Regions from separate parts of the Streptomyces sp. NPDC004610 genome, predicted to be linked through region 1. Evidence: riboswitches for the same ligand, from Rfam matches in the RefSeq annotation. Region 1 holds a riboswitch; each other region holds the start of a gene.

What was found. Region 1 has a riboswitch for cyclic di-AMP ahead of ABZX40_RS21810 (NlpC/P60 family protein). Riboswitches for the same ligand answer to the same signal wherever they lie in the genome.
Region 2: it holds a riboswitch for cyclic di-AMP, as region 1 does, so the genes downstream of both, ABZX40_RS28775 (M23 family metallopeptidase) here and ABZX40_RS21810 (NlpC/P60 family protein) in region 1, are expected to answer to the same signal.
Region 3: it holds a riboswitch for cyclic di-AMP, as region 1 does, so the genes downstream of both, ABZX40_RS36370 (M23 family metallopeptidase) here and ABZX40_RS21810 (NlpC/P60 family protein) in region 1, are expected to answer to the same signal.

What each region holds. Positions count from the first base shown of each region.
Region 1 is NZ_JBEXLA010000019.1:61,217-71,055, reverse strand. Features, by position in the region: gene ABZX40_RS21825 (alpha/beta fold hydrolase) at 175-1,134, shown strand; gene ABZX40_RS21820 (M23 family metallopeptidase) at 1,478-3,181, shown strand; gene pcrA (DNA helicase PcrA) at 3,278-5,788, opposite strand; cyclic di-AMP (ydaO/yuaA leader) riboswitch at 6,095-6,268, shown strand; gene ABZX40_RS21810 (NlpC/P60 family protein) at 6,275-7,486, shown strand; gene ABZX40_RS21805 (tellurite resistance/C4-dicarboxylate transporter family protein) at 7,840-8,823, shown strand; gene ABZX40_RS21800 (hypothetical protein) at 8,879-9,232, opposite strand; gene ABZX40_RS21795 (NlpC/P60 family protein) at 9,545-9,839, shown strand, end outside.
Region 2 is NZ_JBEXLA010000029.1:97,824-107,662, forward strand. Features, by position in the region: gene ABZX40_RS28770 (pitrilysin family protein) at 1-974, shown strand, start outside; cyclic di-AMP (ydaO/yuaA leader) riboswitch at 1,357-1,518, shown strand; gene ABZX40_RS28775 (M23 family metallopeptidase) at 1,531-2,304, shown strand; gene ABZX40_RS28780 (GntR family transcriptional regulator) at 2,562-3,251, shown strand; gene ABZX40_RS28785 (HPr family phosphocarrier protein) at 4,183-4,464, opposite strand; gene ABZX40_RS28790 (GNAT family N-acetyltransferase) at 4,802-7,882, shown strand; gene ABZX40_RS28795 (DUF5998 family protein) at 8,347-8,943, shown strand; gene ABZX40_RS28800 (nucleotide pyrophosphatase/phosphodiesterase family protein) at 8,943-9,839, shown strand, end outside.
Region 3 is NZ_JBEXLA010000046.1:47,146-56,984, forward strand. Features, by position in the region: gene ABZX40_RS36350 (dihydrofolate reductase family protein) at 1-181, shown strand, start outside; gene ABZX40_RS36355 (alginate lyase family protein) at 499-1,764, shown strand; tRNA gene ABZX40_RS36360 (tRNA-Met) at 1,863-1,936, shown strand; gene ABZX40_RS36365 (PP2C family protein-serine/threonine phosphatase) at 2,223-3,317, shown strand; cyclic di-AMP (ydaO/yuaA leader) riboswitch at 3,543-3,698, shown strand; gene ABZX40_RS36370 (M23 family metallopeptidase) at 3,711-4,796, shown strand; gene ABZX40_RS36375 (PrsW family intramembrane metalloprotease) at 4,875-6,224, opposite strand; gene trmB (tRNA (guanosine(46)-N7)-methyltransferase TrmB) at 6,467-7,309, opposite strand; gene lhgO (L-2-hydroxyglutarate oxidase) at 8,070-9,308, opposite strand; gene ABZX40_RS36390 (MFS transporter) at 9,666-9,839, opposite strand, start outside.

The sequences.
Region 1 (9,839 bases):
CGCACGCACCGGGAGCCGCCACGAGGACACCGCACCACCGCACCACCCCGACTGCCACACCGCGCTCGCAGCCAGCACACCGCGAGCCGCGCACCGGTCTCCTCGTATCGCGGTCGCCCACGAGGGCCCCCGAGGGACAGAGACGTCCCCGGGCGTGCCGACGGGAGGTCGGGCATGAAGGTCACCAGCGTCCTGCTGCCCTTTCAACCCTTTCCACCGCTGTGCCGACGTCTGCTCCCGGACCGCCTGGCCGGAGTCTCCATGACCCTGCTGAAAGCGACCGCTCTGGACCTCGCGATTCTCGCGGGGCATCTGCTGCTCTATCCGTCCGGCATCATCCAGGAGCGCCGCCCCGCCGTTCCCGCCGCCGCCCCGCGCGGCGGCGGCGGCCCGGGAAGCATCCCGGCCCCGATCCCGGTCCCGGCCCCGGCATCGGCCCCGACCACCGGCGACGACGGAGCCACGCCGCTGCCCACCCGGCCCAGACCCCCGGTGATCCTGCTGCACGGCTTCATCGACAACCGGTCCGTCTTCGTCCTCCTGCGCCGCTATCTGGCCCAGCACGGCCGGCAACAGGTGATCTCGCTGAACTACTCACCGCTGACCGGCGACATCCGCACCGCCGCCGAGCTGCTCGGCCGGCACATCGAGGCCCTGTGCGAGCGGACCGGCAGTGGCCAGGTGGACATCGTCGGGCACAGCCTGGGCGGCCTGATCGCGCGCTACTACGCCCAGCGGCTCGGCGGTGACCTGCGGGTCCGCACGCTGGTCACGCTCGGCACCCCGCATTCCGGTACGCGGGTGGCGCCGCTGGCCGACGCGCACCCGATCGTGCGGCAGATGCGCCCGGGTTCCGAGGTCATCGAGGAGCTGGCGTTCCCGGCGCCGGGCTGCCGCACCCGGTTCGTGAGCTTCTGGAGCGATCTGGACCATCTGATGGACCCGCTGGAGACGGCCCGCGTCGACCACCCGGACCTGCTGGCGGACAACGTACGGGTCAGCGGGATCGGTCATCTCGCGCTGCCGGTGCACCCGGCGGTGGCGAACGGAATCCGCCAGGCCCTCGACAGCCCGCCGCTCGGGACCGGCACCGGCGCACACGCCGGGGCGAGCGGCGGACTCACGGTGGCCTGAACCACCCCCAGGTCACCGCGCCACCCTGTATGCGAGCCGCCCGCCGCTGACCGACGGTGACGTCGCGACTCGCCCGCGTGACCAGCGCAAAAGGTGGGGCGGGTGAGCCCACAGCGGTGGCCACACCCCCGCACAGTCCATGGACAGCACCCTCAAAGGGCCTCTTTTATCGAACAATCCTCGAACACAAAGCCAAACTCAGGTGCACGGACCGCCGAAACACGGCCGAATGCCCGTTTCCGGTGTCAGGGAAACCTGAGGAAGATTGTCGAGCCCGCATACCGCCGGGTACAGTCGCCGCACTGCTCTGCCAGCCCCTGTTGTCGAGGCGAAAGAGAAGTTGGTGAACGACCGTCACCCGTCGGGGACTTTGACCACCCCGACCCCGGCTTCCGACGCCGCCTCCGGGCCCTATCCGGCGTACGGCACACAGGAAGCCCCGTACGGTGACTTCACCACACCCACCGGGCATCCCGCGAACGGTTTTGACACCGGAGCCCACCCCGGCGCCCACCCCTCCGCCTTCGCCACCGACCCCCTCTTCGGGGACATGCCCGGCGACCCGCACGGCACCGCCGCCACCGGCACCTATGACGCCACCCAGTGGTCCACCGGCGGCCAGCAGATCCTGAACCAGGACCCGTACGCGGCCCAGCACATGGCCGCCGCCTACGACTCCGGGACCTACGACACCACCGCGTGGACCGACGGCTATCAGCCACTGTCCGCCGTCCCCCCGCAGCCGACGCCGTCCGACGGCAGCGGCCAGTGGGACGCGACCGCCTGGCTCCCGCCCGAGCAGTCCAGCGGCCCCACCGACGCCACCCAGCACTGGGAGTGGGGCACCCAGGCGTTCGACACCGGCGCCTATGACGCCACCCAGTGGAACTCCGGCGCCCCGGACCGGGACCAGGGACCCACCGGGACCGCCGGGCACCAGCGGCCCGACGGCGGCGACTACCCGCGCCAGGACACCGGCGAGTACCACCCGTACCCCGCGCAGGACGCCGACTACCCCCCGCAGGACACCGGCGACTACGCCACCCAGGACGACGGTTACGGCGCCCAGGACGACGGCTACGGCACGCCCGCCAGCGAGTACGGGCAAGGCGAATCGTTCCACGAACAGGCGACCGCGACCTTCGAGCAGGTCGCCCACGACGCCGGAACCGACCCGCACGACCACTCCCGCGACACCGACGACGACGGCCGCATGTCCGCCACCGGTGAGCTGCCCGCCGTAGCCCTTCTGGACGATCAGGAGGAGGCCGCCCCGGCCCCCGGTTCCCGGGCCGCCGCGCGCGGCGGCTCCCGCTCGCGGCGCCGCGCCCCCGCCAAGCGCTCCGCGCTGATGACCGTCGCGATCCCCTCGGCCTGTGTGATGGGCGTCGCCGGTATCGCCGCCGCCTCCGTCGGCTCCCTGACCGACGACTCCAAGGAGACCTCGACCACCGCGGCCGACGCGCAGCCGGTGAAGCCGTCCACCGCCAACAACCAGCTCGACACCCAGCTGGCCAGCCTCAGCGCGGAGGCCGACAACTTCGCCGACCGGGCCAGCCGGACGCAGGAGCGCATCGACCTCAAGGCCGAGCAGGAGGCCGAGCGCAAGCGGGCGGCGGAGGAGGCGGCCCGCAAGGAGCGGCTCCGCCCGAAGTTCGCCCTCCCGGTCGCGCAGGGCGGGCTCAGCGCCTACTTCGGCCAGTCCGGCATCAACTGGATGTCCGTGCACAGCGGCATCGACTTCCCCGTGTCCTACGGCACGCCCGTGCTGGCCGCCACCGACGGCACCGTACGCACGCAGTTCAACTCGGCCTACGGCACGATGGTGATCCTCACCGCGATGGACGGCACCGAGACCTGGTACTGCCATCTGTCGACCTACGCGGTGGCGTCCGGTACGACCGTGAAGGCCGGCGACACCATCGCGTACTCCGGTGACTCCGGGAACTCCACCGGCCCGCATCTGCACTTCGAGGTCCGGCCGGGCGGGGGCTCCGCGATCGACCCCCTGGCCTGGTTCCGCAGCCACGGCCTGGACCCGACCTGATCCTCCCGGCGGGTCCACGGCCGCAGGACCGTCCCTCCTCACCGCGGACGACTGCGGACAGCCCTCCGGACAGCTGCGGACGGCCCTCGCTCCCCCCTACAGCTTCTCCACCGGCGCGTACCGCAGCAGCAGCCGCTTCGGCTTGGCGTCTCCGAAGTCGATCGTCGCCTCCGCGTTCCCACCGGTGCCCTTGACGCCGACCACCGTGCCCAGCCCGAACTGGTCGTGGGTCACCCGGTCGCCGACGGCCAGGCCGACCACCGGCTTCTCCGTCGATCTGCGGGTGGCGAAGCCCGAGGCGCCGGACGCGGACGAGCGGGACCGGGTCGAGGACAGGGACGCGGCCACACCCGAGACCGGACCGGCCGGAGCCGCCGTCGCCCCCGTGCGCTTCCAGTCGACATGCGTCGGCGGGATCTCCTCCAGGAACCGGGAGGGCGGGTTGTACGACGGCTGCCCCCAGGCGCTGCGCATCGCCGAGCGGGTGAGGTAGAGCCGCTCCCGCGCGCGGGTGATGCCGACATAGGCGAGGCGGCGCTCCTCCTCCAGCTCCTTGGTCTGGCCGAGGGCGCGCATGTGCGGGAAGACGCCGTCCTCCATGCCGGTCAGGAAGACGACCGGGAACTCCAGGCCCTTGGCGGTGTGCAGGGTCATCAGGGTGATGACTCCGGCGCCGTCCTCCTCGTCCGGGATCTGGTCGGAGTCGGCGACCAGGGCGACCCGCTCCAGGAAGTCGGAGAGCGTGCCGCCCGGGGCCGGAGCGGCGGGTGACTCCTCGCCCCCGGCGCGCTCCTGCTCGAACTCCAGCGCGACGGCGGCGAGTTCCTGGAGGTTCTCGATCCGGGTCTCGTCCTGGGGGTCGGTGGACGCCTGCAACTCGGCGAGATAGCCCGTGCGTTCGAGTACGGCCTCCAGCACCGTGGCGGGGCCCACGCCGGACTCCACGATCGTCCGGAGGTCCTCCATGAGCGTGTTGAACCGCTTCACGGCGTTGGTGGAGCGCGCGGCCATGCCGTACGCCTCGTCCACCCGCTTCAGGGCCTGCGGGAAGCTGATCTTCTCGCGCTGGGAGAGCGCGTCGATCATGGCCTCCGCGCGGTCGCCGATACCGCGCTTGGGGACATTGAGGATCCGGCGCAGCGGCACCGAGTCCTCCGGGTTGGCGAGGACCCGCAGATAGGCCAGGACGTCCCTGACCTCCTTGCGCTCGTAGAAGCGGACGCCGCCGACGACCTTGTAGGGCAGGCCGACGCGGATGAAGACCTCTTCGAAGACGCGGGACTGGGCGTTCGTCCGGTAGAAGACGGCGACATCGCCCGCCTTGGCGTCGCCCGCGTCCGTGAGGCGGTCTATCTCGTCGGCGACGAACTGTGCCTCGTCGTGCTCGGTGTCGGCGACATAGCCGGTGATGCGCGCGCCCGCGCCCGCGTTGGTCCACAGGTTCTTGGGGCGGCGGGACTCATTGCGCTCGATGACCGCGTTGGCTGCGGTGAGGATCGTCTGGGTGGAGCGGTAGTTCTGCTCCAGCAGGATCGTCGTCGCGTCCGGGTAGTCCTCCTCGAACTGGAGGATGTTGCGGATCGTCGCGCCTCGGAAGGCGTAGATCGACTGGTCGGCGTCGCCCACCACGCACAGCTCGGCGGGCGTCGGCTCGTCCGGGCCCGGCGGTACGTCGAGATCCTCGGGGGCGCGCTCCCCGGTGCCGACCAGCTCGCGCACCAGCGCGTACTGGGCGTGGTTGGTGTCCTGGTACTCGTCCACCAGGACGTGCCGGAAGCGGCGGCGGTAGTGCTCGGCGACATCGGGGAACGCGCGGAGCAGGTTCACCGTGGTCATGATCAGGTCGTCGAAGTCGAGGGCGTTGGCCTCGCGCAGCCGGGACTGGTAGAGCGCGTACGCCTGGGCGAGGGTCTTCTCGAAGCCGTCCGTGGCCTGCGCGGCGAAGTCCTCCTCGTCGATCAGCTCGTTCTTGAGGTTGCTGATCTTGGCGCTGAAGGACTTGGGCGGGTAGCGCTTGGGGTCGAGGTCCAGATCGCGGCAGACCAGGGCCATCAGCCGCTTGGAGTCGGCCGCGTCGTAGATCGAGAACGACGACGTGAAGCCGAGCTTCTTGGACTCGCGGCGCAGGATCCGCACACAGGCGCTGTGGAACGTCATCACCCACATCGCGTTCGCGCGCGGGCCGACGAGCTGCTCGACGCGCTCCTTCATCTCACCGGCGGCCTTGTTGGTGAAGGTGATCGCGAGGATCTGGCCGGGGTGGACACCGCGCTCGGCGAGGAGGTAGGCGATGCGGTGGGTGAGCACCCGGGTCTTGCCGGAGCCCGCGCCGGCCACGATGAGCAGCGGGGTCCCGGCGTGGGCGACCGCCGCGCGCTGGTTCTCGTTGAGCCCCGCCAGGAGCGCGGCCGGGTCGAGCGCGGGGCGCGGGGCGCCGTCCCGGTAGTACGCGTCCCGGTCCGGGGGCGCGTCGAACTTCCCGCCGAACAGATCGTCCGGAACCGGCTCCGGTACGTGCTCGTCCTCGGGCGGAGGCGGGGGTTCCTCCTCGTGCCCGCGGGGGCTTCGGAGGTCCGCCAGGAAGCTGTCGTCAAAGAGGCTGCTCATCGCTCTCCGAGTCTAGGCCGCCCCACTGACAACCCGCGGCCGTCCCGGTCCTTTCCCGCACTTTCCCGTTCTCTCCCGGCCCTGCGCCCCCTTTCCCCGGCAGCCCTCCCGGTCCGGTCACACAGGGTGGCGGATCTTGAGCAGAGCGCGGTGGGAGGGGGTGCGGGGCGTGCCTGGAGGGCCGCCGGGCGGAAAGGTCACGAAAATGTATCGGGCATATCGCCCACCAACCTTCACAGGCGCCACACCAGTTGGCTACGGTTCCGGGCAGGCCGAACGACCCCCACCGGCGAACGTCGCCGGGCCGTCCGGCCTCCGTCGAGTCCGGCGAGCCCCCAGGGCGGCCGGAGCCGGGGACCCACCGACACCTGGGGTGAATCGGTCCCGACTTCCGTCCCGGGAGCGGACCGTAGGGCAACCCTTCCGAAGCACCCGCCCGAACCCGACAGCTAACCCGGTAGGCGGCCCATGGAAGGAGTCGCCTCCTTGGCGTCGCACCGCAAGTCCCACCCCACGGGCGCGCGCATGGCCGGAATACGGACCCCGGTCCTCGCCACCGCCGCCCTGACCTCCGTCGCCCTGCTCTCGCAGACGGCCAACGCCGCGCCCGCGGACGACAAGCCGAGTTTGGAGGAGGTCGAGAAGAAGGTCGACGACCTCTACCGCCAGGCCGAGTCGGCGACGGAGAAGTACAACGCGGCGAAAGAGAAGACCGGCAAGCAGCGCAAGCGCCTCGACACCCTGATGGACGATGTGGCGCAGCGCACCCAGAAGCTGAACGACGCGCGCGAGGAGCTGGGTTCCTACGCCGCGGCCCAGTACCGCACCGGGGCCGCCGCCCCCAGCACCGCCAGTCTGCTGCTGGCCGACTCGCCGCAGGACTACTTCGACCAGACCCAGCTGATGGGCCGGCTCACCGAGCGCCAGAAGACCGCGGTCGACGACTACTTCGTCCAGCAGTCCGAGACCATGGAGAAGCGCCAGGAGGCCGGCGAGAGCCTGGAGACGCTCTCCGACACCCAGGACGACCTCAAGACGGCCAAGGCGACGGTCCAGCAGAAGCTGGCGGACGCGCGCGAGCTGCTCTCCGAGCTGACGGCGGAGGAGAAGGCCCGGCTCGCCGAGATCGAGCGCAAGAAGCAGGAGGAGGCCGAGCGCAAGGCCGAGGAACTGGCCCGGCAGCAGCAGGCCGAGGAGCAGCGCCGCCAGGAGGCCGCCGCGGCGGCCGAGCGGCAGAACGAGGAGCAGAGCGGCTCCTCGGGCTCGGACTCCGGCTCGACCGGCTCCGATTCCGACTCCGGCTCCGACTCCGGTTCCTCCGCCGCGGACCCGGCCTACGCCACCAAGGCCGAGAAGGCGATCGGGTTCGCCCGCGCCCAGATCGGCAAGCCGTATGTCTGGGGCGCCACTGGACCCGGCTCCTACGACTGCTCCGGCCTCACCCAGGCCGCCTGGAAGGCCGCCGGCGTCTCCCTCCCCCGGGTCACCTACGACCAGGTCAACGCCGGAACCACGGTCTCCGTCTCCGCCGCCCAACCCGGTGACCTGGTCTTCTTCTACGACGACGTCACCCATGTCGGCCTCTACATCGGCAACGGCATGATGATCCACGCCCCGAAGCCGGGGGCGTACGTCCGCGAGGAGTCGATCTTCTACGACGGCGAGTCGTCCATCCACAGCGTGGTGCGGCCGGCCTGACCGGGCCGGTTCGGGGCGGTTCAGTTCGGTTCGGTTCGGTTCGGTTCGGTTCGGTTCGGTTCGGTTCGGAACGGAACGGAAGGCGTCGGGTCCGGGGGGGTCGGTTCGGGGGGCGTGAGGTAGTGAACCGGCCCTGGGGGCGGTTGAGCGCCGGGGGCGCGTGTCGAAGGGCGCGCGCCCCTTTGTGGGGGTCATAGGGGGCCGTTACGGGAGGGGGCGGGCGTCCGCCCATCGGCCGCCGGTGGCCACCGAAGGCGCCCGCAAATTGCCCACAAGGTACCCATTTACCCCTTTCTGTCCACCCCCGTGCGCGCCCCCGCCGTCCCAGGCGGCGCGCTCCTTACGATCGCCCCATGTCCGGCACCGGCACCCCTTCCCTCCGCGCCTGGTGGGCGCAGCGTCCACCGGCGGCCGGGGCGGCCGTCATGGCGACCGGCATCGCGTCGACCGGCCTGCATCTGACCGGCTACGACGTGCTGTCCGGGATCCTGCTGGCGGTGGCCGGGATCACCTGGCTGGCCCTGGCGGCGGACTTCGCGGCACGGCTCCTGGGCGACCGCCCGCGCTGGCTGCGGGAGGCCGGTACGCCCGCCGCGCTCACCGCCGTCGCCGCGACCACCGTCCTCGGCACCCGGCTGTCCGCGCAGAACTGGCAGCATCTCGCCGAGGCCCTGCTGGCCGTCGCCGCGCTGCTGTGGCCGGTGCTGATCGTGATCGTCGTGACCCACTGGCGCGAGCGGATGCCGGGCGCGGTGTTCCTGGCGTGTGTCGCCACCGAGGGGCTCGCGGTGCTCGGCGGGACCCTGGCGAAGGTGGAGGGCGCGGCCTGGCTCGGACACGCCGCCATGGTCCTGTTCTGGCTGGGACTGGTCCTCTACGCCTTCGCGCTGACGCGGTTCGACTTCCGGCAGCTCTGGGAAGGGGCCGGTGACCACTGGTTGGCGGCGGGCGCGCTCGCCAGCGGGGCGCTGGCCGGCTCCAGGCTGATCGCCGCCGACAGCCCGGCGCTGTACCTGTGGAACGCCGACGACCGTGGGGTACTGCGGTCCGTCACCGGCGCACTGCTCACCCTCGACCTGGTCCTGTACGCCGTCCTGCTGGCGGCAGAGGTGGCCCGGCCCCGGCTGGGCTACGACGTACGGCGCTGGGCCACCGTGTTCCCCATGGGCATGACGGCGACCGCGATGCTGTCGGTCGGGACCGCGATGGACATCTCCTGGCTGCGGACCCCGGCCGAGGTGCTGCTGTGGGTCGCGGTGGCGGCCTGGCTGGCGGTCGCGGCGGGGGCGGTGGAGGGCGCGTGGCGTGCGCTGCGCGCCCCCGAGCCGAGCCCCTGACACGCGTCCGGTGCGGGAGCCCTACGTCGGCGGGAGCCGTACGTCGGCGGGAGCCCTACGTCCAGAGCACCGCGATGAAGATGTTCGCCGTGGTCAGCAGCCCCACGAGGCCGAACAGACCCTTGTCCACCTTCTCGTCGTCCCGCTTGACGTAGACCAGTCCGAGGATGACCACCAGCAGCGCCAGCTTCACACCGATCTTGATGTTGTTGACGGCCTGGTCGTCGGCCTGGTTGAGGCCGACCAGGACGACGCCGGTGACCAGCATGGTCAGCGCGCCGTGCAGCATGGCGGGGACGAATCGCGCGGTGCCCTGCCCCATCGCCTTCATCTGGGTGAGGAAGCCACCGAGCAGCGAGGCGATGCCGATGATGTGCAGTCCGACGAAGAGGTGGATGAGTACGTCCATGGGGCCGGAGCCTAACCAGCGCCCCCGGCCCCGCCCGACACCGGGCACCTCCCGGCCGCCCCGGCATCCCCGCGTACACTGCCGCCCCTCTCCCGCACCACCGAACCCGCACCTCGGTCATCGGCGCACCCGAAGGCGCCTCCGCGCCGACGCGATTCGGTGCCGCGCCCGGTCACACCCGCTCCCCTCCCGCCATTTCCGTACATTCCGTTACCGAGCTGTCACACCGCGGCCTAGCGTCCTCCCCCAGACGACCGGCTTCCCACCGGGCGCCCCGGGCAGGACGAAGGTACGAAAGGACGTGCAGTCCACGTGGCAGCGCACCGCAAGCCCCGACATCTCCCGGCCGGGGGCGGCAAGGCCCGTAAGGCGGCCACGCTCGCCCTCGCCGGCGCGGCGACCGCGACCGCGTTCGACGGGACCGGCCATGCCGCGCCCGAGCTGACCGCGGCGCAGGTCAAGGCCAAGGTGGACCAGCTGTACCAGGAGGCGGAGGCCGCCACCGAGCAGTACAACGGCGCCAAGGAGAAGGCGGAGGCCGCGCGGGCGCGGCTGGGGCTGCTCCAGGACGAGGCGGCCCGCAAGGAGGAGCGGCTCAACAGCGAGC
Region 2 (9,839 bases), on a different contig from region 1:
AGATCGAGCGCCTGGTGCGCAACCGGCTCGACGAGATCCCCCACGAGCTGGCCAACCCCTCGCGGCGCGCCGCCAAGGAGCTGTCCAAGGAGCTGTTCCCGGCGACCTCGCGCATGTCGCGCCCGCGCCAGGGCACCGAGGAGTCCGTGGCCGGCATCGACTCCGCGGCCGTACGCGGCTTCTACGAGAAGCACGTCCGCCCGGCGACCGGCACCGTCGTGGTCGTCGGCGACCTGACCGGCGTCGACCTCGACGCGCTGCTCGGCGACACGCTGGGCGCCTGGACGGGCTCCTCGGCCGCGCCCCGGCCCGTGCCGCCGATCAGCGCCGACGACACCGGGCGGGTCATCATCGTGGACCGCCCCGGAGCCGTCCAGACGCAGCTGCTGCTGGGCCGCGTCGGCGCCGACCGGCACGACCGCGTATGGCCCGCCCAGGTGCTCGGCACCTACTGCCTGGGCGGCACCCTCACCTCCCGGCTGGACCGCGTCCTGCGCGAGGAGAAGGGCTACACCTACGGCGTCCGCGCGTTCGGGCAGGTCCTCAGGTCCGCGCCGGACGGCGCCGGGGCGTCCATGCTGGCCATCAGCGGCTCCATCGACACGCCGAACACCGGTCCGGCGCTGGACGACCTGTGGACGGTGCTGCGCACGCTGGCTGCGGAGGGGCTCACCGATGCCGAGCGGGACACCGCCGTGCAGAACCTCGTCGGCGTGGCGCCGCTCAAGTACGAGACCGCCGCGGCCGTCGCGAGCACCCTCGCCGATCAGGTCGAGCAGTATCTGCCCGACGACTTCCAGGCGACGCTGTATCAGCAGCTGGCCGCCACGGGCACGGTCGAGGCCACCGCGGCCGTCGTCAGCGCCTTCCCGGTGGACCGCCTGGTGACGATCCTCGTCGGCGACGCCGCGCAGATCAAGGAGCCCGTGGAGGCCCTCGGTATCGGGCCGGTGACGGTGGTGGCCGCCGAGTAGCGCCGGGCGGGGCCCGCGCGCGGGCCCTGGTTTCCGCCGGATGTGCGGGCAGGAGTGGCTGAACGGGGCGCACCCGCGCGGGGCCCTGGCGACGGACAGGTCGCCAGGGCCCTCCCGCTGTGCGGATCGCCATGCCCGATGCGCCGCGTTCGACGTGCCGTGCCCGCACAGCCATGCCTGAAGTGCCGTGTTCTACGTGCCGTGCCGGAAGCGCCATGTCTGAAGTGCCGTGCCCGCAGCGCTATGTCCGGATTGCGGGAGAGGTTGCCTGTCTGCCCTGTGGCATGCGCAACAAAATCCCCGATCCGTTTGGGGATTGAAAGATCTCCCGCTTAGCGTCACCGAGGCTGTTCGTCAGGCAGTGCGCCGCGTCCGCGGCACCGGACAGTCATCGCCGAGTCCCCGTACGGCGCGAGCCAGGGGAGCCGGGGACCCAGGTCCCTGGGGTGAATCGGCCTCCCGCACGCGTGCGTACGGGGAGCCGTAGGAGACCTTCCTGCTCCGAACCCGTCAGCTAACCCGGTAGGCGAGAGGGAAGGAAAGGACCAGCCACTCCATGGCGTTCACGCGCGCCACCGGGAAGCACCGGCGTCCCACCCGCACGCACCGCACCACCGCCCGCGCGGCGGGTGTCGCGGCGCTCACCACCTCCGGTGTCGTCGGCACCCTGGCCGCCCCGGCGCTCGCCACCGAACCGGCCCCCGAGCAGACCGGTCTCACCCCCGTCGTCAGCATCGGCGAGGACGTCGCCGTTCAGATCGACGCCCAGGCCGCGGCCCAGATGGAGGCCGCGCGGCAGAAGGCCGAGGACGCCGCCCGCAAGAAGGCCGCCGAGGAGGCCCGCAAGCGCGCCGCCGAGGAGGCCGAGAAGCAGCGGGAGGCCGAGGAGCGCGCCGCCCGCGAGGCCGAGCGCAAGCGCCTCAACACCTTCGTGTCGCCGATACCCGGCTCCTATGTCTCCACCAGCTACCAGGCGGGCGGCGCCACCTGGTCCTCCGGCAGCCACACCGGCATCGACTTCCACGCCGCCTCCGGCACCTCCGTGCACGCGGTCGGCCACGGCACGGTCGTGGAGGCCGGCTGGGGCGGGGCGTACGGCAATCAAGTCGTGATCAAGATGAACGATGGTACATACACCCAGTACGGGCATCTGTTGTCCATCGACGTGTCGGCCGGCCAGACGGTCACGCCGGGGCAGCGGATCGGGCTCTCCGGCGCCACCGGCAACGTCACCGGCGCGCACCTCCACTTCGAGGCCCGCACCAGCCCCGAGTACGGCTCCGACCTGGATCCGGTCGCCTACCTCCGCGCCCACGGCGTCGGCATCTGACCCGCCGTGCCCGCCTGACGGCGGACGGCCGTCGCGCCCGGCCACGCCCCGCCGCGTCCCACCGCACCCCGGTGAGTTCCACCCCCACCGACAAGCCCCGGCCCACCCGGCCGGGGCTTTCGCCCTTTCAGGCACTACCTGTCCAAAAAATATCCATGGAATCAGGGGCCCCGTCGGAAATTCCGGCCGATTGCAATAGAGTCACTGTTCCGACGTCAATCGGAGACGTTTCACGGGGATTAAGGCGGAGGTCGGTCATGCGTATTCCGGCGCACTCGGTGTGCACGGCGATCCGGGACGACATCATCGCCGGTGTCTACGAACGCGGCGGCCGGCTCACCGAGGAAGTCCTCGCCCGCCGCTACGGCGTCTCGCGCGTCCCCGTCCGCGAGGCGCTGCGCACCCTGGAGGCCGAGGGCTTCGTGGTGACCCGGCGGCACGCGGGCGCCTGCGTCGCCGAGCCCACCGAGCAGGAGGCTGCCGACCTGCTGGAGATGCGGGTGCTCCTGGAGCCCCTCGCCGCCTCCCGGGCCGCCCAGCGGCGCACGGAGGCCCATCTGAAGGTGCTGCGCGGCCTCGTCCGCCTCGGCCAGGAGCGGGCCCGCCGGGGCAGCAGCGACGATCTGCGCTCCCTGGGGAGCTGGTTCCACGAGACGCTGGCCCAGGCGTCCGGCAGCCCGTCCCTGGTCTCCATGCTGACCCAGCTCCGCCACAAGATCGCCTGGATGTACGCGGTGGAGGCGCCGTCCGCGCCGGTCGAGTCCTGGTCCGAGCACGGCGCCATCGTGGACGCGGTGGTCCGCGGCGACGCGGAACGCGCGCGGGCGCTCACCGCGCTGCACACCGAGCGTGCCACGTCCGTGTTCCGGCTGCGGTTCAACGTCGGCGGCACGGAGCGTGTGAGGACTTCGCAACATGCCGTAAACATGTCGGGCCAGCGGCTTTAACAAAAGCGCCGTATACAAAGAAGAGATTAATCGGCGGCCGGGAATTTCAGCTGCCCTTTTCCGGTGCGCGACGGATTCTTTTCATGCGGCTCCGGTGTATTTCGGTGCGCTTGCGCCTACGGCTGCCCATGAAACGCTTCGGTGTGCGCCGGGCGGTCAATTCGGCGCGCGGTGGTGGGGAAACAGTGGGGAAACGGGGCGGGGAATTCGGCTGGCGGGGGCGTCGGTCCGGCGGTCGGTCGGACCGTCGGGTGTCCGGGTTCAGGGGCGCCGGGGGGCGCGGGGGCGCTGTAGGGGTGCCGAGGCGGGACGGCGGGTACGCGCGCGGGTCGGGTGCCGGTCGGGTGCGGGTCCCTTGAAGGCTGGTGGTGGTCTGGTGGTGGCCTGCCGGGGCCGACTCCTGCGTGTCGCACGTGGGGCGGGAGCGGCAACCCGCCTGCCGCCGGTCACCCGGCATGTTGTGCCCAGACTCCGGGCGTTGAGTGTTTCCCGGGCGGGGTCGGGCAGGCCTTTGAGCGAACGGGGACGGTGCCCGGCAAGGCTTCTGGAGCACACGAGGGCGGCCCCTGCGAGGCCCGCTCCTGGGGCCTAGAGGGACGGGCCCGGCAAGACTTCCGGGGTGCAGGCGCCCCGCGGCGAGGTGCCTGGGGTGTACGGGGACGCCCCCCGGCGAGGCAGCTGCGGCGTACAGGGACGCCCCCGGCAGGGTTCCTGGGGCGCCCTGCACGACCCACGCCGCCGCTTCCGGGACGACCAGGAACGGCCCCCGCAAGACACCCGGGCGAACCCGCGAACCCACCCCCCTTCCGAACACCCACCCCGCAACGCAGAAGCCGCGCCCCCCGGCACGGGGTGACGCGGCTCCTTCGTCCGAAGCGGGGATGCCGAACAGCTGGCACGGCGGCACGGCGGTACGGCCGCCCCCGGCGGCTCAGACGGTCTCGGGAAGCTCCTCCAGCCCCTCCGTGACCAGCTTGGCCAGGCGGTCCAGGGCCGCGTCGGCGCCGTCGGCCTCGGAGGCCAGGACGACCTCCTCACCGCCCTTGGCGCCCAGGCCCAGAACGGCCAGCATGGAGGCCGCGTTGACGGGGCTGCCGTCGGCCTTGGCGATCGTCACGGGAACCCCGGAGGCCGTGGCGGCCCGGACGAAGATGGAGGCGGGGCGGGCATGGAGGCCCTCGGCCCAGCCGACGTTGACGCGGCGCTCAGCCATGTGATGCTGCCCTTCAGTGTCTCAGGGTTGTCTAGACCAGTGTCCCATACCGTGGAGCGTGCCCGGATGCGGCCCACAGGTGCCCCTCGGGGCCGGGCCCCGAACCCGGGGGCCCCGCGGCCCGCTCGATGCTTCTCCCGAAGTGTCCCCGGGCCGCGCCCCCGATCCGGCACTCGCCCGTGTGTCCGTGTGTCCGTACGTCCCCGTCACGTCCCATGGGCCCCTGGGCAGGGCCCCTTGCCGGCTCCCGTCGGCCCTTGTGAGCCCTCGTCGGCCTGCGCTTCGCTCCCGCGGACCGCCTCGGGCCGTTGTCGTAGGTGAGCCGTACGCTGGGCCCATGCAGACCCCGGCGGATCCGCAGGACCGGCACGAGTACCCCGCCCACTGGGAGGCGGACGTGGTGCTGCGCGACGGCGGCACCGCGCGCGTCCGGCCCATCGCCGTCGATGACGCCGAGCGCCTGGTCAGCTTCTACGAACAGGTCTCGGACGAGTCGAAGTACTACCGCTTCTTCGCCCCGTACCCCAGGCTCTCCGCCAAGGACGTCCACCACTTCACGCACCACGACTTCGTGGACCGGGTGGGCCTCGCGGCCACCATCGGCGGCGAGTTCATCGCCACCGTACGCTACGACCGGATCGGCCCCGAGGGCTTGCCCGCCTCCGCGCCCGCCGACGAGGCCGAGGTCGCCTTCCTGGTGCAGGACGCCCATCAGGGCCGCGGGGTCGCCTCCGCGCTCCTGGAGCACATCGCCGCCGTCGCGCGCGAGCGCGGCATCCGCCGCTTCGCCGCCGAGGTGCTGCCCGCCAACACCAAGATGATCAAGGTGTTCACGGACGCCGGATACACCCAGAAGCGCAGCTTCGAGGACGGTGTCGTGCGCCTGGAGTTCGACCTCGAACCCACCGACCGCTCGCTCGCCGTGCAACGCGCGCGGGAGCAGCGCGCCGAGGGCCGATCCGTACGACGGCTCCTGACCCCCGGCTCCGTCGCCGTGATCGGCGTCGGACGCACGCCCGGGGGCGTCGGCCGCAGCGTCCTCGACAACCTCCGTGAGGCGGGCTTCACCGGCCGGCTGCACGCCGTGAACCGCGCCTTCCCCGAGGGGCGCGGGGACGTCGACGGGGTGCCCGCCCACCGCTCCGTGCGGGAGATCGACGGGCCCGTGGACCTCGCCGTGGTGGCCGTTCCGGCGGAGCAGGTGCCCGAGGTCGTCGCGGAGTGCGGCGAACACGGCGTCCAGGGGCTGGTCGTGCTCTCCGCCGGGTACGCCGAGAGGGGGCCCGAGGGCAAGGGCCGCCAGCGTGAACTCCTCCACCAGGTACGGGCGTACGGCATGCGGCTGATCGGGCCCAACGCCTTCGGCATCATCAACACCGCGCCCGGGGTCCGGCTGAACGCCTCCCTGGCGCCCGAACTGCCCCGCCCCGGCCGTATCGGGCTGTTCGCCCAGTCGGGCGCCATCGGCATCGCCCTGCTGTCCCGGCTGGAGCGGCGCGGCGGCGGAGTCACCGGCATCACCGGCGTGTCGACCTTCGTCGCGTCCGGCAACCGCGCGGACGTCTCCGGCAACGACGTCCTCCAGTACTGGTACGACGACCCCGACACCGACGTCGCCCTCATGTACCTGGAGTCCATCGGCAACCCGCGCAAGTTCACCCGCCTCGCGCGCCGCACCGCCGCCGCCAAACCGCTGGTCGTCGTCCAGGGCGCCCGACACGCCGGAGCCGCACCCCAGGGACACGCCGTACGCGCGACCCGGCTGCCCAGCGAGACGGTCTCCGCGCTGCTGCGCCAGGCCGGTGTGATCCGCGTCGACACCATCACGGAGCTGGTCGACACCGGACTGCTCCTCGCCCGCCAGCCCCTGCCCGCCGGCCCGCGCGTGGCGATCCTGGGGAACTCCGAGTCCCTGGGCCTGCTCACCTACGACGCCTGTCTGTCCGAGGGGCTGCGCCCGGCCCCGCCCCAGGACCTGACGACCGCCGCGTCGCCCGAGGACTTCCGCGGGGCGCTGACCCGCGCGCTGGCCGACGACGACTGCGACGCCGTCGTGGTCACCGCGATACCGGCCATCGGCGAGACCCCGGCCGGGGACGAGGCCCTGGCGGAGGCGCTGAGGTCCGCCGCGGCAGGCACCGCCGCCAAGCCCGTGCTGGTCGTGCACGTCGAGCTGGGCGGCCTCGCGGAGGCCCTCTCGGCCGCGACCAGCACAGCACCGCAGGCTGCCGCCCAGGCCCCGACGACAGCACCGGGAGCCGCCACCCCGGACGCCCCGCCCCCGACGACACCACCGGCCACCGCGCCGGACGCTCCGGCCCCCACGGCGCCACCGGGAGCCGCCCAGACCCCGACGGCGCCACCGGGAGCGACCACCCCGGCCGCTCCGCCCCCCACAACCCCCCAGGTCGCCACCCCGCCCCCCACGGCACCGCAGGCCCCCACCACCGCCCCCCGAGCCCTCACCGAGCCCTCCACCCCGACGACACCAACCCCCAGCGCCCCACCCCTCAAGGAAGCACCCCCCACCCCGCCGGAACCCCTGCCCCCCACCCCCGGCCCCCTCCCCGCCTACCCCGCCGCCGAACGCGCTGTCCGCGCGCTCGCGGAGGCCGTCCGCTACGGGCAGTGGCGGCGCGAGGCCGCCGCCCCCGGCAGGGTGCCCGAGTACGACGACATCGACGAGAGGGGCGCCGCACGCCTGATCGACGGGCTCCTCGCGCGCGGGCAGGGCCTCACCCTCGGCACGGAGGACACCTGCGAGCTGCTCGGCCGCTACGGCGTCGCCGTCCAGCGCGCGCTGCCCGCGCCCACCCCTGAGGCCGCCGTGACCGCCGCGCGGGACCTCGGTTACCCCGTCGCCCTCAAGGCCACCGCCCCGCATCTGCGGCACCGCGCGGACCTGGGCGGCGTACGCCTGGACCTCGCGGACGAGGAGCAACTGCTGCGGGCGTACACCGAGCTGAGCGAGCTGTTCGGGACGCCGGAGGACCTGCGGCCGGTGGTGCAGCGGATGGCCCCGCGCGGGGTCGACACGGTCGTGCGCGCGGTGATCGACCCGGCGGCGGGCGCGGTGCTGTCGTTCGGGCTGGCCGGGGCGGCGTCCCAGTTGCTCGGCGACACGGCCCACCGGCTGATCCCGGTCGCCGACCGCGAGGCGGCCTCCCTGATCCGCTCCATCCGCACGGCCCCGCTCCTGTTCGGCTGGCGCGGCTCGGCGCCCGTGGACACGCCCGCGCTGGAGGAGCTGCTGCTCCGGGTCTCCCGTCTGGTGGACGACCACCCCGAGGTCGTCGCGGTCACCCTGGAACCCGTCGTCGTCGCCCCGCACGACCTCACCGTCCTGGGCGCTTCCGTCAGCCTCGCCCCGCCCCCGGCCCGCGACGACCTGGGCCCCCGTACCCTCCCCGAGTACTGACCAGACCGACGCCCCCAGAACCGCCCTTCCCTTCCGCGAGCCCCCAGAACCGCCCTCCCGAGCGTCCCCAGACGCCCGCCGAACCGCCCTCCCGCGCGCGTCCCCCAGCACCCACCGAAAACCGCCTCCCCGCGCGAGTCCCATCCCCCAGCCTCGGGCGTGACCGTGTGTGGATCTTCCGACCACCTCCCCGCGCGCGTCCCATCCCCTGTCGAGCCCCCGCCCGGCTCAGAAGTCGAGCCCTCGCCCGCCTCCGAAGCAGCCGGAGACAGCCCTCCCCCCACGCGCCCCGCCCCGTCGAGCCCCCGCCCGGCGACACCCCGTACCGCCCCCCACCCCATGTCCCACCCCTCTCCACCCCACCCCTCACCCACACCCCCGCAAGACCCACCCCGTCCAACCCGTTGTTCGATTGCCCGGCCGTGGTCTTGACTGGGCCGGACCGGCCCGACCCGGGGATTAGGATGGACGGCATGGCCAAGACCAGTACGACGACCCAGGGGCTGCGTGCGGCGATCGAGCGCAGTGGCTACTACCCGGCCCTCGTGGCCGAGGCGGTGGAGGCCGCCGTGGGCGGCGAGCCCATGCGGTCGTACCTGGTCCACCAGGAGACCACGTTCGACCAGAACGAGGTCCGCCGGCATGTGACGGTGCTGGTGCTCACGGACAACCGCTTCATCGTCAGCCACACCGACGAGCAAACGGCCGACAGCACCTCCCCGACCCCCTACGCCACCACCTCCACGGAGTCGGTCAAGCTCGGCCGGATCTCGTCGGTCGTGGTCAGCCGGGTGGTCGCCAATCCGGAGCAGTACCGTCCGGGCACCCTGCCCCGTGAGGTGGTGCTGACGATCGGCTGGGGAGCCGTCTCCCGGCTCGACCTGGAGCCCGCCGCCTGCGGCGACCCGAACTGCGAGGCGGACCACGGCTACACGGGCAGTTCCACCGCCGACGACCTCAGCCTGCGCGTCAGCGAGGCCGGGGACGGCCCGGAGACCGTCCGTGAGGCCCTCGTCTTCGCCCAGGCCATCTCCGAGGCGACCGCAGGCATCACCCGCTGATGGCCGCGCCCGCGACCACCGGTGCCGCCGACTGGGACGACCACCCCGAGCCGCTCGCCGTCGGCTCGGCGCCCCGCCCCGCCTACGGCAGCGGCTCCCTCGCCGATCTGCTGCCGACCCTGGCGGCCGGTCTGGGCGTCCCCGGGACGACCGCCGCGATCAGCGAGCTGACCCCGGTCGACCGGGCCTGCGTCTTCCTGATCGACGGCCTCGGCTGGGAGCAGCTCAAGGCGCACCCGGACGAGGCCCCCTACCTGACCTCGCTGCTCGCCTCCTCGCGCGGCGGCACCGGCACCCCCCTCACCACCGCCTACCCGGCCACCACGGCGACCTCCCTGGCCTCCGTGGGCACCGGCCTGCCCCCCGGCGCCCATGGCCTGCCGGGCTACACGGTGCGTGATCCGGCCACCGGCGAGCTGATGAACCAGCTCCGCTGGCAGCCGTGGACGGAGCCGACCGTCTGGCAGCCGTACCCCACGGTGTTCGAACGCGCCGACGCGGCCGGTGTGCACACCGCCCAGGTGTCCTCCCCGGTCTTCCAGAACACCCCGCTGACCAAGGTCGCGCTCAGCGGCGGCACCTTCCACGGACGGCTCACCGGCGAGGAGCGCATGGACCTCGCCGCCCAGCAACTCGCCGCGGGCGACCGCGCGCTGGTCTACACCTACTACGCCGAACTCGACGGCGCGGGCCACCGCTACGGCGTCGCCTCCGACCCCTGGCGCGGCCAGCTCATGTACGTCGACCGGCTGGTCCAGCGACTCGCCGAACAACTGCCCCCGCGCGCCGCGCTGTACGTCACCGCCGACCACGGCATGGTCGATGTCCCCTTCGACGACGATCACCGCGTCGACTTCGACCACGACTGGGAACTGCGTGCCGGAGTCGCCCTCCTG
Region 3 (9,839 bases), on a different contig from region 1:
CTGCGCCCGGCTGATCCTCGACGCGGGTGTCCGCCGGGTCGTCACCGCCTGGCGCGAGCCGGACACCTTCGTCACGGACGCCGACGGCACCGGACTGCTCACCGCCGCAGGCGCCACCGTCGTCGTCCTGCCCGAGCACGAGCCGCACGCGAAGGCCCCCAATCAGCACCTGCTGAATTGACCATCCCGAGCACGAGCCGCAGGCGAAGGCCCCCCCACCAGCACCTGCTGAACTGACCGTCCCGAGCACGAACCGCAGGCGAAGCCCCCCCACCAGCACCTGCCGAACTGACCATCCGGAGCACGAACCGCACGCGAAGGCCCCCCACCAGCACCTGCTGAACTGACCGTCCGATCCCGCTCCGCCGATCGGCCCAACAACTTCTGCGCCCTCCCCCGCCCCCCGGCACGCTGCCATGACCGGCAGCGGACGACGCGGAGGTGGCCATGCGGGGAGTGGGCGGACGTGGGGTGGGCGGACGGCCTGGAGCCAAGGCCGTGACCGGGCGGAAAGCCGAGGTCAGGGGCGGGTTCACGGCCAAGGCCCGGGGGCTGGCACTCGCGCTGGCCGTGCTGGTGCTCCTCCCCGTCACCGCCTGCGGCACCCTCGACCCCGGCTCCCGGACCAGGGCCCGCGCGCTCGCCGCCGACCAGCCGTTCACCCACCCGGGTGTCCTGGTCGGCAAGGCCCAGCTGGACGCCGTACGGAAGAAGGTCACGGCCGGGAAGCAGCCGTGGCTGTCGGCCTACCTCGACATGCGGGACAGCCGGTACGGGTCGTACAAGTACCGGGCGCGGCCGGTCGCGGACGTCTCCTGCCCCGCCGGGGGCGGGCCGGGCACCGGGTGCGCCGAGGAGCGCGCGGACGCCGTCGCCGCCTACACCCAGGCCCTGCTGTTCACCGTCACCGGCAAGCGGCAGCACGCCGCCAAGGCCGCCGAGATCATGGACGCCTGGTCGGCACGGCTGAAGCGGCACAGCGGGGCCGGTGCCGCGCTCCAGGCCGGACAGTCCGGCGGCCTCTGGGCGCGGGCCGCCGAGATCGTCCGGCACACCCCGGGCGCCCACTGGCCGAAGGACCGGGTCCACCGCTTCGAGAGCATGCTCCGCACCGCCCACCTCCCGCACGTCACCGCTTCCGCGCCCGCCGACGAGGGCGGCCGTGCCCTGGTCACCACCGCCGCCGCGCTCTCCCTCGCCGTCTTCCTGGACGACCACCGCACCTTCGACGCCGCCCTCGTCCGCTTCCGCGACCGCGTCCCCGCGGTCTTCTATCTGCGGCGGGACGGCCCGCTGCCCCGCACCCCGGCCGGTGCGGCGGCGAGGACCGACGACCAGCTCCGGGCGTCCTGGTCCCGGCCGCGCACCTTCCAGGACGGCCTCACCCAGGAGACCTGCCGGAGCTCCGCCCAGGTGGGCCACGCCATCGCCGCCACCGCCCACGCCGCCGAGACGGCCTGGCACCAGGGCGTGGACCTGTACGGGGACGCCGCCGACCGGCTCCGGGCGGCGCTCGCCCTGCACACGCCCCAGGGCAAGGGCGGTCCCGCCCCCGCCCGGCTGTGCGGCGGGGACGTCGAGCGGAACCCCGACCCCGGACCCGAAGTCGCCGGACTCGAAGTCGCCCTCAACCATCTGGAGAACCGGCTCGGCACCCCCGTCCCCGCCGCGCACCGGCTGGCCACCGCCTCCCGCCCGGCCGGTACGGACGGACTGCTGGTCGCCTGGGAGACCCTCACCCACGCCGGAAACCCGGGCGAATAGCCCCGGAACGAAAGCCCCGAAACAGGGACAAAGCGCAGGTGGGTCGCCGGTGAGTGTGCAACCCCTCCCGTCCATGGCGTATGCTGGTGGAACACCGACGCGGGGTGGAGCAGCTCGGTAGCTCGCTGGGCTCATAACCCAGAGGTCGCAGGTTCAAATCCTGTCCCCGCTACTCAAGGCTCAGGGCCGGAATCCGGATCACGGATTCCGGCCCTGAGTGTTTCCCCCCTCCTCGCTCCCCTCCCCCACCTCCCCCGTTTCCTTTGTTCATCCGGTCGGACCGCCCGGCTCGCCCGCCACTCCCGCTCCGGCAACCCTGGACTGACAAGGACGACGGTGGGAGACGCGAGGTGCGGCCTGGTGAGGCGGAGGGCGAGGGGCCGTACACCGGGCCGCCGGGGAAGACCGTGCGACGCGGCGCACCGCGCGGCAGGGCACCGCAGGGCGGGTTCTCGTACATCCGACCGGTTGTGCGCGTGCTGCCGGCCCTGATGATCGTCGGCGGCGCGCTGTACGAGTCCCTGACGCCCGACCAGTTCACCGCCGTGCCGTTCTTCACCGCCGCGCCCCTGATCGCGGCGCCGCTGTTCGGGCTGCGGTACACCGTCCTGACCGGGGTGGTGGCGGTGGCGGTGATGTTCGTGGTGCACCTCGGGGTGGACCAGCCGTTCTCCGCCAAGACCATGACCGAGGTCATCACGGTGGCGACCGTCGCCGCGCTCGCCGTGCTGATCAATGTGCTGGTGCGGCGCAGCGACGCCCGGCTCGCCTCCGCCCGGGAGATCGCCGAGGCGGCCCAGCGCGCGGTACTGCCGGAACCGGACGACCGGATCGGCGGGTTCGACATCGCCGCCCGCTACGAGGCCGCCCAGGCGGGCGCGTTCATCGGCGGCGATCTGTACGCCGTGCAGGACACCCCGCACGGGGTCCGGCTGGTGGTCGGGGACGTGCGCGGCAAGGGGATGAGCGCGGTGGCGGCCGTGGCGGTGGTGATCGGGGCGTTCCGGGAGGCCGCCGAGCGGGAGGCCACCCTGGAGGCGGTCGCCGGACGGCTGGAGCGGGCGCTGGCCCGGGAGGGCACCCGGCGCGACGGGCTGGACGCCTTCGAGGGGTTCACCACCGCCGTGCTCGCCGAGATCCCGCCCGGCCGGGACCTGGTCCGGCTGGTCAACCGGGGCCACCCCGGCCCGCTGCTGCTGTACGCCGACGGCTCGCTGCGCGCCCTGCCCGCCGCCGAACCGGCGCTGCCGCTGGGGATGGGGGACCTGGGCAGCTGGCCGGACCGGGCGCAGGAGGCGGAGTTCCCGGACGGGGCCACGCTGCTGCTGTTCACCGACGGGCTGTCCGAGGCGCGGGACGGGCGCGGGGAGTTCTTCGCCCCGGAGGACGAGCTGGCGGGGCGGCTGTTCCGGGGACCGGCGGAGCTGGTGGAGGTGCTGTCCGAGGAGGTGCGGCGGCACAGCGGGGGCGGGATGGCGGACGACATGGCGCTGCTCGCCGTACGGCGGCCCGGGGCGGAGCCGGGGAGACCCGCGCTTGATCACGGTGAGTAAATGAACGACCGCCCTCCGCATAACATCTGAATCACCGTCATATTTTGGGGACCGTCGGCCATCGCCCGCATCGCGGTCAACTCGCCCGAATTTCGCCCGTTCATCGCCTGTGTGTCCAGCGTAAGAGCGTGAAGGATCTCCGGGAAGCGCTTGGAAATCACCCCTGGGTTCTATTACTGTCCGATAACGCAGCGCGGTCGTCCCAGCCGTCACAAGAGACGGCTCCGTGCTCAAGCGCCGAATTCCGCAAGGGAACCGGGGAACCACCACTTTGGGGTGAATCGGACGTACACCGCCATGGCGACATGGCCGGTGACGCCCGTAGGAGACCTTCCTCTCCGAACCCGTCAGCTAACCCGGTAGGCGATGAGGGAAGGAAAGGAGTACGCCTACGTGGCGTCAAACCGGCCTGCTCCAGGGGCCCCGTTCGTCCCCGCCCAGCGCAGCGGCGACACGGCCGACACCGTCGGCACCGGCGGTACCGCCGGTACCGCCGTCTATGGCGGCCCCCGCACCGACGAGGGCCCGTGGGAGGAATGGAACCCCACCGCGGAGACCGTCCGTCCGGTCCGCGGCGGCCGTCACCGGGTGGCCAAGCAGCGCGGCGGACTCGCCCGCGGCGGCCTGGCCCGCAGCTCCACGGTCCTCGGCGTCGGTGTCATAGCCGCCGTCGGCGCGGGCGGCATGGCCACCGCGCAGACCGGCAAGCCGCCGGTCGCCATCTCCCTGCCCGACCTCGCCACCTTCACGGACGACGAGGGCGACACGGCGGAGCCCGAGCCCGAGCCGAGCACCACCCCGCTCAGCAGCCTCGGCGTCACCCCGGTCGACACCGACCAGGGCACCACCGACGCCGGTGAGGCGCTGCGCGCCCGCATCCTGGCCCAGGCCGAGAACCAGCAGGAGCAGGTCGACACCAAGGCCGCCAAGGCGCTGCTCGCCGCCGCCGAGAAGGAGGCCGCCGAGGCCGCCGAGAAGGCGGAGAAGGAAGCCCGGGAGAAGGCCGCCGCCGAGAAGAAGAAGGCGGAGGAGGAGGCCGCGCGCAAGGCCGAGGAGGAGCGCCTCGCCAAGCTGGCCAAGCAGTTCGCGCTGCCGACCTCGTCGTACACCCTCACCTCGACCTTCGGGCAGGCCGGTTCGCTCTGGTCCTCCGGCTACCACACCGGCCTGGACTTCGCCGCGCCCACCGGCACCCTGATCAAGGCCGTCCACTCCGGCACCATCACCTCGGCCGGCTGGGACGGTTCGTACGGCTACAAGACCGTGCTCACCCTCGAAGACGGCACCGAGGTCTGGTACGCCCACCAGTCCTCGATCAGTGTCAGCGTCGGCCAGAAGGTCACCACCGGCGAGGTCATCGGCCGCGTCGGCGCCACCGGCAATGTCACCGGAGCCCACCTCCACATGGAGGTGCACACCGGCTCCGGCGGCAGCGTCGACCCGCTGGCCTGGCTCCGCGACAAGGGCCTCACCCCCTGACGGACCACTCCCGCTCCCGGCGGTCCTGACGACGACCCCCCGACGTCAGGGCCGCCGGTTCCGTCCGCCCGCCGCCCTTCAGGTGCGGTACGGGTTGTCGTGCGCGGGGTGGGGCGCGCCGACCGCCGACCGGGGCGGCCGGTACGCCGGGAACACCCGGACCGGCGGGGCCGTGAGATGGGCGGCGTGGGCGAGGGCGGGTCCGGCGATGTCCCGGCGCCGCCAGAGCGCCGCGAGCAGTTCCCGCTCCCGGGCGACGAAGTCGGCGCGGGCCCGGCCCCGGTCGCCCCGGTGGCGCAGCATCGCGAGCGTGGTCGCGTACGTCTCGTACTCGGCGACCGTACGGGCCGCCGGGCGGCCGAGTCGGCGGCCGGCGTACTCCCGGGCCAGTCGGCGGGCCCGCATCGAGCCCAGCGCGTAGGGCTCGGCGGGCGAGAACCAGCCGGTGGCCACATAGGCGGGCAGTTCCTCGCGGACCACCCGCAGTTCGCGCTGCCGGGTCCAGATCACCAGCCAGGTCAGCAGGGCGAACGCGGGCACCATGAAGCCGCCGTAGACGGCGAAGAAGCCATGGTCGCCGAGGGACGAGGAGCCGTTCCAGAAGGCGTGCAGGCCCATCGCGAGCAGCAGCCCGGCCGGGGGCGCCAGCGCCCGCCGCAGTCGCTGGTTCTCCCCGGCGAGCGCCGCGACCCCGAAGCCGATCCCGGCACAGACGCTGAACAGCGGATGCGCGAACGGGGACATCACGATCCGGACGAAGAAGGTGGCGACGGTGACCGGGGCGACCCCGGTGTGACCGTCGGCCTGGTCGGTGCCGAAGGCGCTGCCCAGATAGAGGATGTTCTCGGTGAAGGCGAAGCCGGTGGCGGTGACCCCGGCGATCACCACCCCGTCCACCACCCCGGTGACGTCCCGTCTGCGGAACAGGAAGACCAGCAGGATCGCGGCGGCCTTGGCGCTCTCCTCGACGACCGGCGCTATCACGGTCGCGCCCAGGGTGTCCGCGCCGGTCGGGTCGGCGGTGGCGGTGGCTATCCAGCGGGTGGCGAAGCTGTTGGCGACGATCGCGATCAGCGCCGCCGCGCAGGCCCCCCAGGAGAAGGCGAACACCAGATTCCGCCAGGGGCCCGGTTCGACCCGGTCCAGCCAGCGGAAGGCGGCTATCAGCGGCGGCACCGGCAGCAGGGCCAGGCCCAGCCCGACGAGAAAGCCCTCGGTGCCGGTCTCCTGGCGCACCAGCGCGAGGATGACCAGCCCGGACAGCGCCAGCAGCACCACCAGCCCGCCGTGGCGCGTCCGCCGCAGGGCCGTCGGGTGGGCCCGCGCGAACCGCTCCCCCCGCCGCCACCACCGCGACCACCGCCCACGCCGGGGCGCCTCGGCGGCCGGGCCGCCGGGGTGGATCGGGTACGGGGGGTTGGTGGCCACGACATCGACCCTAACGAGACGGTGCGCGGGCCGCGACGATGCCCGAGGAGGGCGCGAGGACGGGCGGACGCGCGCGGCTGGGGGTTGGGGGGTTGGGAGGTTGGGTTCCGCTGTGGGCTGGGCTGGGCTGGGCTGGGCTGTGGGTTGGGCTAAGGGCTGGGCTGTGGGTTGGGCTAAGGGCTGGGCTGTGGGCTGTGGGCTGGGCTGGGGGACCGGTGGTCCGGGGCCGGGGCCGGGGCGGTTTACGGGTTGAGGGGGTCTTCCCCGTGGGGTACGCGGCGGAACATCACGTCGTTCACCGCGTGCCCCTTGTCCAGGCCCTGTCCCTCGAACCGGGTCAGCGGGCGGAAGGCGGGACGCGGGGCGAAACCGCCGTTGGCCCGGGTGTTGGCGAAGCCGGGATGGGCGGTGAGGACATCGAGCATCTGCTCCGCGTACGGCTCCCAGTCGGTGGCGCAGTGCAGCAGCGCGCCGGGACGCAGCCGGGTCGCGGCGAGGGTGAGGAACTCGGGCTGGATCAGCCGCCGCTTGTGGTGCCGCTTCTTGGGCCAGGGGTCGGGGAAGTAGACCCGCAGCCCGTCCAGGGAGCCGGGGGCGAGCATCTCGCGGAGCAGGATGATCGCGTCGCCGTTGCCGACCCGGATGTTGGTCAGTCCGGCCTGGTCGGCGAGGTTGAGCAGATTGCCCTGGCCGGGGGTGTGGACATCCACGGCGAGGATGTTGGTGTCCGGGTCGGCGGCGGCCATCCGGGCGGTCGCCTCGCCCATCCCGAACCCGATCTCCAGCACCACGGGGTGGGCGTTGCCGAAGAGGGTGCCGAGGTCGATCACGCGCTGTCCGTCGATGTCCAGTCCCCACTGCGGCCAGAGCCGCTGGAGGGCGTCCGCCTGGCCCGCGGTGACCCGGCTGCGCCGGGGCTGGAAGCTGCGGATCCGCCGCTCGAAGTGCGACCCGGCGGGGTCGGCCTGCGGCCCATCCGGAAACCGCGGCTCCCCTTTGACCCGACTGCCCCGCACGGAGCCGGCGGGGAGGTGGTGCGGGGTGGGGGATCGGGGGGGTTCGGGGGTGGGGGAAGAGTCAGACACAGTGGGGTGATTTTACGGGGTGTGGGGGGATGGAGGGGTGGGGTGGGTGTGGGTGTGGGGGGCTGGTGGTGGTCGGTGGGTGGGCGGTGACCTGGGTGGCGGGGGCGGTGGGGCGCTGGGGCTGCGGGGAGGACCGGGGCTGCGGGGACGGGGGATCGCCGGGGCCGGCGGGCTGCCGGGGGCTGGGATCGCGGGGCTGGCGGGCTGCTCTGTGCTGACGGACCGCGGTAACCGCAGGATCGCCGGGACTGTGGGACTGCCGGGGAGGGTCGGGAGGGTCGGAAGGGCTGGGATCGCTGGGACTGCGGGCTGCGGGGTCGTTGGTTTGCCGGGGCTCCGGGACCGCCCGGATCACCTGGGCTGCCGGGGCTCCGGGACCGCCGGGTTGTTGGATCGCTGGGCTACTGGACTGCCAGACCGCTCGGACGACCAGGCTGTTGGGCCGTTGGATGGCCGGATCGCCCGGACTGCGGCTGCTGGCACTACCGGGATCACCGCGACCGCCGGACCGCCGGGACGGCCAGGCTGCCGGGGCTCCCGGATCGCCGGGCTACTGGATCGCCCGGACTGCGGATGCCCGGCACTCCCGGAACCACCCCGACTACCGGACCACCCGAACCGCCGGACCACCCCGACCGCCGGGACGGCCACCGGTGCTGGCCGGATCGCCGGTACCGCCGCGCTGCCGGACCCCGCCCTACCCCGGGCGGGACGCCCCACCCCTCACCTCGGGCGGGACGCGGCGGGACGCCCCACCCCCTCACCCCGGGCGAGACGCGGCGGGACGCCCCAGCGCCGACAGCGCTCTTCGCGCGACCTCCCGGCCGATGGGGAGGGAGGCCGTGGCGGCGGGGGAGGGGGCGTTCAGGACATGGACGGCCCGGGGCGCCTCCTTGATCAGGAAATCGTCCACCAGCGACCCGTCCCGCAGTACGGCCTGCGCCCGCACCCCCGCCGCCGCGGGCACCAGGTCGTCCTCCCGCACCACCGGCAGCAATCTGCGCACCGCCGTGGCGAACGCCCGCCGGGACAGCGAGCGGCGCAGCTCGCCGCCGCCGTACCGCCAGTGCCGCCGGGCCAGGTGCCACACACCCGGCCAGCTCAGCGTGGTGGCGATCTCGCGCGGGCGGACCACGCCCCAGCCGTACCCCTCGCGGGCGAGCGCCGGGACGGCGTTGGGGCCGATGTGGACTCCGCCGTCGATCCCGCGGGTGAGATGGACGCCGAGGAACGGGAACGCCGGGTCCGGCACCGGATACACCAGTCCGCGCACCAGCTCGGGGCGGGCCAGCTCGTAGTACTCGCCCCGGAAGGGCACGATCCGCATCTCCGGGTCGTCGCCGGTCAGCCGGGCGATCTCGTCGCAGTACAGCCCCGCGCAGTTCACCAGGACCCGGCCGCGGACGATCTCGCCGGCGCGGGTGAGGACGGCCACGCCCCGCTCCGGGCGGCGGTCGATCCGGACGGCCTCCTGCCCGTAGCGGATCTCGGCGCCGGACGCCTCGCCGAGGAGGCGGGCGACGGCGGCGAAGTCGCAGATCCCGGTGGTGCCGACATGGATGGCGGCGAGGCCGCGGACCTCGGGCTCGTACTCGGGGATCTGGGCGGCGCCCAGCTCGCGGACCGGTATGCCGTTCTCCCGGCCGCGCTGCACCAGGGCGTGCAGCCGGGGCAACTCGGCGCGGTCGGTGGCGACGATCAGCTTGCCGGTCACGGCGTGGGCGATGCCGTACTCGGCGCAGAACTTCACCATCTCCGCGGCCCCGCGCACCGCGTACCGGGCCTTGAGGGAGCCCGGCCGGTAGTAGATACCGCTGTGGATGACGCCGCTGTTGCGCCCCGTCTGGTGCCGGGCCGGGCCGGGCTCCTTCTCCAGCACGGTCACCCGCGTACCGGGCGCGGCACGGGTGATCGCGAACGCGGTGGACAGCCCGACGATGCCGCCCCCCACGACGAGCACATCACAGTCGTACCCACCCGCACTGCGCACCTGCACCACCTCCCACCTCGATAGTGCACTGCGCCACTGACATCCACTTCAAACCCGACGAGCCCGGACGCCCGGGACCGTGTGCCTTTCGGGGCACTGAAGCAGACCCGCGCTGCGCGAGCGGCGTGCTCTTCGGGACGCGGGGAGGTGCCTGTGCGGTGCGACGCCGGGACGGTCGGTGTGCCTTCGGGGCCAGGAAGAACCTGTGCGCTGCGACGCCGGGACGGCCATCGCCCTCAGGGGCGCTGGGGGTACCCCCTCTGGGGGAGGAACTGCGCGAGAACCCCCACCGGGGGAAAGCCCGCCGACAACCCCACACCCCACAGCCGCCCCGCCCCCGGCCCCGCGCCCACCCCCGAAAAAAACCTACGCCGGCGCCATCATCAACAAAGGCCGAGCCCGCTCCCGCAACTCCACCACCCGCGGCTCATCCCCATACGGCTCCAGCCGATGCAGCAGATCCTTCACATACTCCGTGGTCCGCGCCGAGGAGATCCGCCCCGCGACCTCCACCGCCCGCACCCCCTGCTCGCACGCCGC